DNA from 2 places in the Eubacterium ramulus genome. Region 1 is predicted to be linked to the other one. Evidence: riboswitches for the same ligand, from Rfam matches in the RefSeq annotation. Region 1 holds a riboswitch; the other holds the start of a gene.
The links. A riboswitch is a leader RNA that binds a small molecule or an ion and turns the genes downstream of it on or off. The one in region 1 is predicted to bind lysine.
Positions count from the first base shown of each region.

Region 2: it holds a riboswitch for lysine, as region 1 does, so the genes downstream of both, ACIRUQ_RS01415 (3-keto-5-aminohexanoate cleavage protein) here and dapA (4-hydroxy-tetrahydrodipicolinate synthase) in region 1, are expected to answer to the same signal.

Region 1 covers NZ_CP173382.1:2,052,995-2,057,067, forward strand. Annotated here, with positions in the region: gene ACIRUQ_RS09715 (fructose-bisphosphatase class III) at 1-69, opposite strand, end outside; gene dapB (4-hydroxy-tetrahydrodipicolinate reductase) at 104-868, opposite strand; gene dapA (4-hydroxy-tetrahydrodipicolinate synthase) at 945-1,832, opposite strand; lysine riboswitch at 1,980-2,156, opposite strand; gene ACIRUQ_RS09730 (cob(I)yrinic acid a,c-diamide adenosyltransferase) at 2,266-2,757, opposite strand; gene ACIRUQ_RS09735 (single-stranded DNA-binding protein) at 2,899-3,531, opposite strand; gene typA (translational GTPase TypA) at 3,873-4,073, shown strand, end outside.
Region 2 covers NZ_CP173382.1:285,329-289,401, reverse strand. Annotated here, with positions in the region: gene ablA (lysine 2,3-aminomutase) at 1-422, opposite strand, end outside; gene ACIRUQ_RS01420 (hypothetical protein) at 491-1,531, opposite strand; gene ACIRUQ_RS01415 (3-keto-5-aminohexanoate cleavage protein) at 1,758-2,576, opposite strand; lysine riboswitch at 2,661-2,837, opposite strand; gene ACIRUQ_RS01410 (hotdog fold domain-containing protein) at 2,900-3,280, opposite strand; lysine riboswitch at 3,492-3,666, opposite strand; gene ACIRUQ_RS01405 (Na+/H+ antiporter NhaC family protein) at 3,985-4,073, shown strand, end outside.

The sequences.
Region 1 (4,073 bases):
CGCTGCTGCTGCAATGTTTGGATATTGTGTTGCCAGTACCTTCAAATACTTGATATCTGCATTTTCCATGCCTGGTTATCCCCCTTATTAAATCGTTCGTGTTTTAGGATGCACTCTTGATCACATCTGCCATTCCGTAAAATCCGGCCGGTTTTCCTGCCAGATATTTTGCTGCCTCAATGGCTCCCTTGCCAAAGATGGCTTTGGAATATGCAGTATGTTTGAATGTGATCACTTCATCCGTTCCTGCAAAGATTACTTCATGTTCACCGACGATATTACCGCCGCGGACCGCCTGAATGCCGATCTCATATTTGTCACGTTTCTTACGTTCCTGAGAACGGTCATATTTGTAGGAATATGCCTCATCCAGTGCTTCATTCATGGAATCAGCCAGCGCAATGGCAGTTCCGCTCGGAGCATCCAGCTTCTGATTGTGATGTTTCTCCACGATCTCCATGTCAAATCCTGCCGGAGCCAGCACCTTTGCAGCCGTCTGAAGCAATTCCATCAAAGTATTCACACCCAGAGACATATTTGCTGATTTCAATACAGCGACTTTCTCGCTGGATGTTTTTAACAGAGCGTCCTGCTCACCGGAAAGACCTGTGGTACATACAACCACCGGAATCTGACGGGATACGCAATATGCCATAAGAGCATCAATACAGCTGACATGTGAAAAATCAATAATGGCATCAGCTGCCACATCGCAGTCTCCAATATTTGCAAATACCGGATAGCCGTAATGCTGCTCCGTGTTGATGTCAATGCCTGCCACGATCTCAATCTCAGGATCTTTTTCACACAGATCACTGATCACATGACCCATATGTCCGTTGCATCCATTCATAATTACTTTTGTCATAATTTATCTTCCTCCGTAATCTTTCTATTTAATAATACCCCCGCACATCATGCGGGGGCAAGACAATTTATTGTATTTATTTTAATAAACCGTATCTGATCATTTCCTGACGGAGCATCTCCTTGTGTGCATCTTCCATCTCACACAGTGGTGCTCTCAGCGGACCTGCTTCCCAGCCAAGCATGTTCATGGCTGTTTTTACCGGAATCGGGTTTACTTCACAGAATAATGCGTTGATCAGTGGAATTGCATCCAGCTGTAATTTTGCTGCTTTCTTATAATCTCCCTCCAGAAACTCCATCACGATATCATGGGTCTGGCGCGGTGCGATATTAGATAATACAGAAATTACACCCAGACCGCCCAGTGATAACAGCGGAACTACCTGATCATCATTTCCGGAATACAGTTCCAGTTTTCCGTCACACAGGTTCATGGTTTTTGCTGCGTGAGACAGATCTCCGGTGGCATCTTTCAGACCTACAATATTATCTACATTTTTTACCAGATGTGCGATGGTCTCCGGATTCAGTCCACAGCCTGTTCTGGACGGAACATTGTACATGATCACCGGCACTTTGATAGAATTTGCAACGCTGGTATAATGTGCAATAAGACCTTTCTGTGTTGCTTTGTTATAGTAAGGTGTTACGATCAGAACAGCATCTGCACCGTCTTTGTCAGCTTCCTGAGAAAGCTCGATGGCTGTCTGCGTACTGTTAGAACCGGTTCCTGCAATGACCGGAACACGGTGTTTTGTAAACTCAATGGCTGCTTTTACAACTTTTTTATGTTCTTCTTCGGATAAAGTTGCACTCTCACCGGTTGTACCGGCAATAATAATGGCATCTGTACCGTTATCAATCTGATAATTGATGTTTCTCTCCAGCAGTTCATAGTTAACTTCTAAATTCTCTTTCATCGGTGTAACAATTGCAACACCTGCTCCTTTGAAAATTGGCATTTCAAACTCCTCCTACCTATATACTTTCAACAAACGAAACGAATTACTGCTTTTTCTGAATAGATTGACAAAAAAATGAACCAGCTCACGCGCTGGTTCCTGAAACTGATTCATGTCTTAAATACACAAACGAATTAAACGTCCTATTTCAGTGATAGCGCACCATCGTTTCCGATGACAGTTACAATGTTCTTCACATTGCCCCCAAGCAATATACAGCCGTTCCCATATATTCTTTCGGCGTGTCTTCCTTTCCTCTGCCCTCATCTGTGAATCGGAACATACGGCAGATTACTCTTAATCCACGCAACCTCTATCTGTTAATGTTTTGTTGGTGCTCAATATAACACTTTGAAACAGAATTGTCAACCTTCGGTTTGTATTTTTATACAGACTTTTCACATATTTATTATAGTTCACAGAAGGATTTCTTCTATCCTTCCTTTTTGATGCAGATTTCATACACCTCATCTGCATGAGTAATGATACCGTCGCTGATGATCTGTCCGGTCATGATCAGATCCATATCATCGGATTTCAGTTCCATCAACTGAACAATCTCCTCTTCTGACACAATCTGCTCATTCAGGAGTCCCAGTACCTCATCCAGGATCAGAATATTGCACTCCCCTGTCTGCAGTACCTTTCTGGCATAATTGATGCCGTTTTTCATATTCATCTGCTCTTCTAACTGTCCTTCATCCGGCAGTTCATTGTAATATTTCTCTGATTTCTGAAAACGAAACAGACGGATCTCCGGTTCGAGACGTCCGAGAAAGCTGATCTCATCTTCATCTTTCCGTTTTAAAAACTGAATTACAATGACGGATTCTCCCTTGCTTGCCTCATGAATGGCATATCCTAATGCCGCCGATGTCTTTCCCCTGCCGGCACCATAATATACCTGTATTTTTCCTGTACTCATAGTCTCCTCCTTTGAAGTCACATATGCTTCTTTGCAGCCTGCATATTCTGTATCGGATGCTTTATTTCTACATTTGCAGCATCAGAACGATCCTCAAACCGGATTTAAGATAGCACATTTATCCAAAAAATGCAAATATTTCTATTCGTCTTCCAACAGATCCACCTTACTCACAGATACTTCGTATGCCACCCGGTGCTCCACTTCTTCCTCACTGATCCGTTTGACATATTCCCGGCTCTGCACCCTGCCAACGATCTGAATGTGGCATCCCACTGTGAACCCGGAGGCAAACCGTGCATTTCTGCCCCAGCAGATGCATGGTATGTAATCTGACTTTCCATAAGACCGGTTCACTGCCAGCAGCACATCGGCAATCTCCCTTCCCAGAGGCGTTTTTCGGTAAATCGGTTCTTTGCAGATATAGCCATCCAGAAAGATCTGGTTTGTTTTCTCATTTTCATCTATCTCATCCAAAAACTCCAGTTCTCTGACAAACACCGACAGCACAAGACGATTTTTCTTTTCTTCATGGCGGTTATAAGACCGGAACTGTCCGCTGACCCGGATGAACTGCCCGGTGTAATCCTGTTCAGTATCGATCAGGCGTTCTGAAACCATCAGCGGGATATAATCGGAGTAATTACTCAGACGGCTCACCGCCAGTTCCACCATGTAAAAACCTTCTCCAAATACTTCATGACTGAATTGAAACGCTGAAACAATCTCACCCATCATTGTCACCTGGTTGTTTTCAAACAATTTATCTGTCATAATTGTGCTCCCTTCTTCACATGTATCTTTCTACATGTACTTCCTTGTGTTTTTAATTTATTCTTTTTTTTCGCGTTTAGAACCTGAACTTCAGCAGAAACGCTCCCCTCTGTGGTCTGGGTTTTCTGCAGCAGCTTTTGTCTTCCGGCTCCCATAATGTATCATTCAGTGAATGAATATTATAGTTATTTTTGTCGATAACATTTTTTATTCTTCCTCTTGTCAAATTCTCATTTTGTGATAAAATAAATTGGTTGCACTGATATAAAGACTACATTTTTTATCATTTCGATAGACGAAACTATAAACAACTGATTTATTCAGAAGGAAGGATACATGTAATGAAAACAAAAAGAGAGGACATTCGTAATATTGCTATCATCGCTCACGTAGACCACGGCAAAACAACACTGGTAGACGAGCTGCTGAAACAATCCGGCGTCTTCCGTCAGAATCAGGAAGTGCAGGAACGTGTCATGGATTCCAATGACATCGAGCGTGAACGAGGAATCACGATTCTGTCTAAAAATACTGCAGTATTT
Region 2 (4,073 bases), 1.6 Mb from region 1:
TGTCCTGCGAAACGTCTTCTTGTACAATGACGGCAGTACATGGAGCACTGATCTGTTACAAGGAACAGAACACGGTCCGGATAACGGTGTGTCAGTCCCGGTGCCGGAGAATCTGTATCCTCATGCAGCGGATCTTCCAGATCTGCAGCAGAACGATGAAGCTCTTTCTCTGTCGGGATTGCCTGTTTACGAACCGGATCTTCCGGATCAGTCGGATCGATCAGAGATAAGTAATACGGTGTAACAGCCATACGAAGTGTGCTTAAGCATTTTGCAACGCCTTCTTCTTCTTCAGCTGTCAGTGTCATGTATTTTTTCAGGTCTTCCACAGTCTCTACTCTGTTTTTTACCTGCCAGTGCCAATCATTCCATAATTCGTCTGGAACATCTTTGAATAATCCGAATTCTCTGCTTTTTCTCATGGTTTTATATCTCCTCTTGATATTTACAATATAGTTTTTGTTTCCCCAATTTTTTTATTTTCTTTAAATTATACATATTTCTGATCGAACAAGTTGCGGATTGCTTCGTTCTCTCTTAACTCCTGAAGTGTGATCTCTGCATGGCCTTTTGTATATCCATTACCGATGATCATATCAACGTCTTTTCCAACACCCTCTGCACCAAGAGCTGCTTTTGTAAAGCTTGTAGCCATGGAGAAGAAGTATACAATACCACCGTCATGAACCGGAAGGATTGCGGACATCTCGCAGTTATTTACGTTTACACAGCAGATAGATACATCATACTCTTTGCCGTCATTTGCTGCTAAAGCTTTCTCTAATACGTCTACCGGAAGTGCTGCACTTGCCTGGAATGCTTTGTGGCAAACACCGAGTTTTAATAACTCATCTACACCATCCTGGCTGTAATCCATAGCTACAACACGGCCTGTCGGTCCAACACGTTTCATAGCTTCGTAGCAAACCAGTGTACCGGATTTTCCAGCACCACCAAGAACCAGAACGCTCTGACCCGGTTTTACTAATTTAGCTGTCTGAGCAGGTGCTCCAGCTACGTCTAATGCTGCCAGTGCAAGCGGCTCGCTGATGTCATCCGGAAGTTTTGCATATAATGCGCTCTCGAATAATACAGCCTGGCCTTTAATATCAACACGATCGATTTCCGGATGGATCTCGATGATCTCATCAATTTTCAGTGGTGTCATGGATAAAGATACTAAGGAAGCAATTTTATCGCCAACTTTGATATCCAGATCTAAGTCTTCACCGATATAAGCAACTTTACCGATGAACATTCCGCCGGATCCTGTTACCGGATTCTGCATTTTACCACGCTCGTTAACGATTCCCAGAATCATCTCTTTGATTTTCTCTATATCACCACCACATGCCTCTTCGATCTGTGTGAAGGAAGCAGAGTCGATATTTAAAGAAATAACATCACAGATAATCTCGTTAGAGTATTTTTTTGTCATGTCGTTATCAATTTTCAGAGCTGCCTGTGTCAGAACGCCCTGCGGCTCAATTACACGATGAATTCCGTATTTGTCACCTACTAATTTTCCCATTGTTTTCTCCTCCTAAAAATCATTCTTTCCTTATTATAATGTTACATGAAAAACAATTTCCCCAAACTGTTTTTCAGTTTGAATCACGTTTTGTTTATCTGTAAAAGGATCCAGTTGCTTTGCAATCGTATGTCAGGGTTTTTAACATTTTCATAACCGAATCCCTTTTACATTCCTTCTAACATGAATTCCCGGATATATACCGGTCTTTTTCATTCCTCTCAGATTATTTCAAACCTAAGATTTCTCTTGCTTCTGCCGGAGTTGCTACCGGTCTGCCAAGCTCTTTTGCAAGTCTTACTACTTTCTCAACCATCTCTCCGTTGGAAGCTGCAAGTTTGCCTTTTTCAATATAAACATTATCTTCGAAGCCGACTCTTACATGTCCGCCCATCAGAATTCCCATTGTTACCATCGGATACTCAAATCTGCCGACACCGGATACAGTCCATGTGGAACCTGCCGGAATACTGTTTGCCATAAAAAGCAGATCTCTTGGTTCTCCGGAGATACCTCCGTTTACGCCCATTACAAAATCAAAATGCATTGGTGCTTTGATGTATCCTTTTTTATGAAGACGGATTGCCATGTCAACCATGCCTTTGTCGAATACTTCGATTTCAGGTTTGATTCCGTACTCGTTCATTGTATTTGCAAAATCAATGATCATATTTTCAGTATTTACGAAAATCTCATCACCGCCGAAGTTACATGTTCCGCAGTCAAGTGTTGCCATCTCCGGTCTTAAAGTTGTCGGAGCCAGACGTTCTTCGTTACTCATACCAACTGCGCCCCCAGTAGATGGCTGAATGATCACATCCGGACAAACTTCCTTAATTGCATTGATGCAAGCTTCGAAACGTTCCTTGCTCTGTGTCGGTGTTCCATCATCTTCTCTTACATGAAGATGAATAATGGAAGCTCCCGCATCGTAAGCGCTTTTTGCTTCTTTTGCAATTTCCTCTACTGTATATGGAACTGCCGGGTTATGCTCTTTTGTAACCTCAGCGCCACAGATACAAGCAGTGATAATTAATTTTTCCATAGCGTTTACCTCTCCTCTTCTTTTTCCCAATACATTATATAAAACATAAAGGGCGCTATTCACCGAAGTGCTTTTAACTGACTTCTGATGAATAGCGCCCCACGTTTTCACATGACAGTGCAAAAGCTGTCCGCCTTTGCCCCAAGTCCTTCTCCCATTACAGATCCGGTCTTTCGGCGATCCACCCCTTCACAGACAACCTTGGAAATAATGTTCCTTATCATTTGCTGCTACCCGGTAAACCGCGCCTCTATTTGATATTATGTAATTTTTGATATTATGCTGAAATACTGATTTTTTCTGATTAAAAGTTCTTCTGTAAATTACTTACGCTGTTTGTCTTTCGGAACAACACATGTTCCGCTTGCGCGGCATACAACGATCGGCTCTTCCAGAACGTCACATGCGGAATCATTGATGTCAGGTCTCGGAGCGATCACTTTACGTGCCTCGAATACCATTTTTCTAGATGTGTTTCCAACAGATACGATCTCACCGACAGCCTCGATATAATCGCCTGCAAATACAGGTGCCATGAACTCTACTTCATCGTAAGCTTTGAACAGTCCCTCATCTCCATCATTTAAGATAAGAAGTTCTGTAGCTACATCTCCGAATAAACCAAGCATTCTTGCTCCGTCTACCAGGTTTCCGCCGTAGTGTGCATCATGTGCGCTCATTCTCAGTCTGATTACTGATTTCATGTTTTCCATTTTTCTTCCTCCTATAATACCTTCTGATGTGTGTTTTATGTTTCTTGCGAAACCGTCAACCATTAATAAGTACCTGCTGCAAATGCAGCTAATACATATTGTATAGCGCTCCACGCATCATGGATATTTAGAAAAAAGAGTGGTTTTAGGTAAAAAAATACTATTAACAAATCAATTTCCGCTTTTAAATTAGGTGCTCCGATTTGCTAATAGTGCTCCATGATATCATGACAGTACAGAAACTGTACGTCTCTGTCCCAAGCAAAGACTCAATCACGAATCATTGCTTTCGGCAACTTACTCCTTCATCTACATCATTGGAAGTGATCTTCCTTGGCATCTGCGATTACCCAATAAGCTGCGCCTCTATTGTCTGCAATATGTTGTTGTTTGTTGATATATGCATGTTACCACCTGGTAACCCCTCCTGTCAACTAGTAGTTTTGCACAAAATCAGACTTTTCCCTTTGTTTCTTTTGTATATTTCGCCGTTTTTTGTATGTCTACAACGAACAGTCTTCTTTCTTGCAAAGACTTTACCTGGTTAGTTATTCATATTAGACAGTATGAACCGGTGACTTTTTGGTAACCTTTCCCAGTTTTTTTTTTACGCTTTACAAGCAGTTTTTTTTATGATACAAAGATATTAGCAATCGTAATGTCAGGCAAATATAATACGTAGGAGGTATTTTATTATGGTAGATGCGGGGTTTCTATCTATTATTCCACCGATTGTAGCAATTGTACTTGCCTTAGTTACTAAAGAGGTTATTTTCTCTCTTTT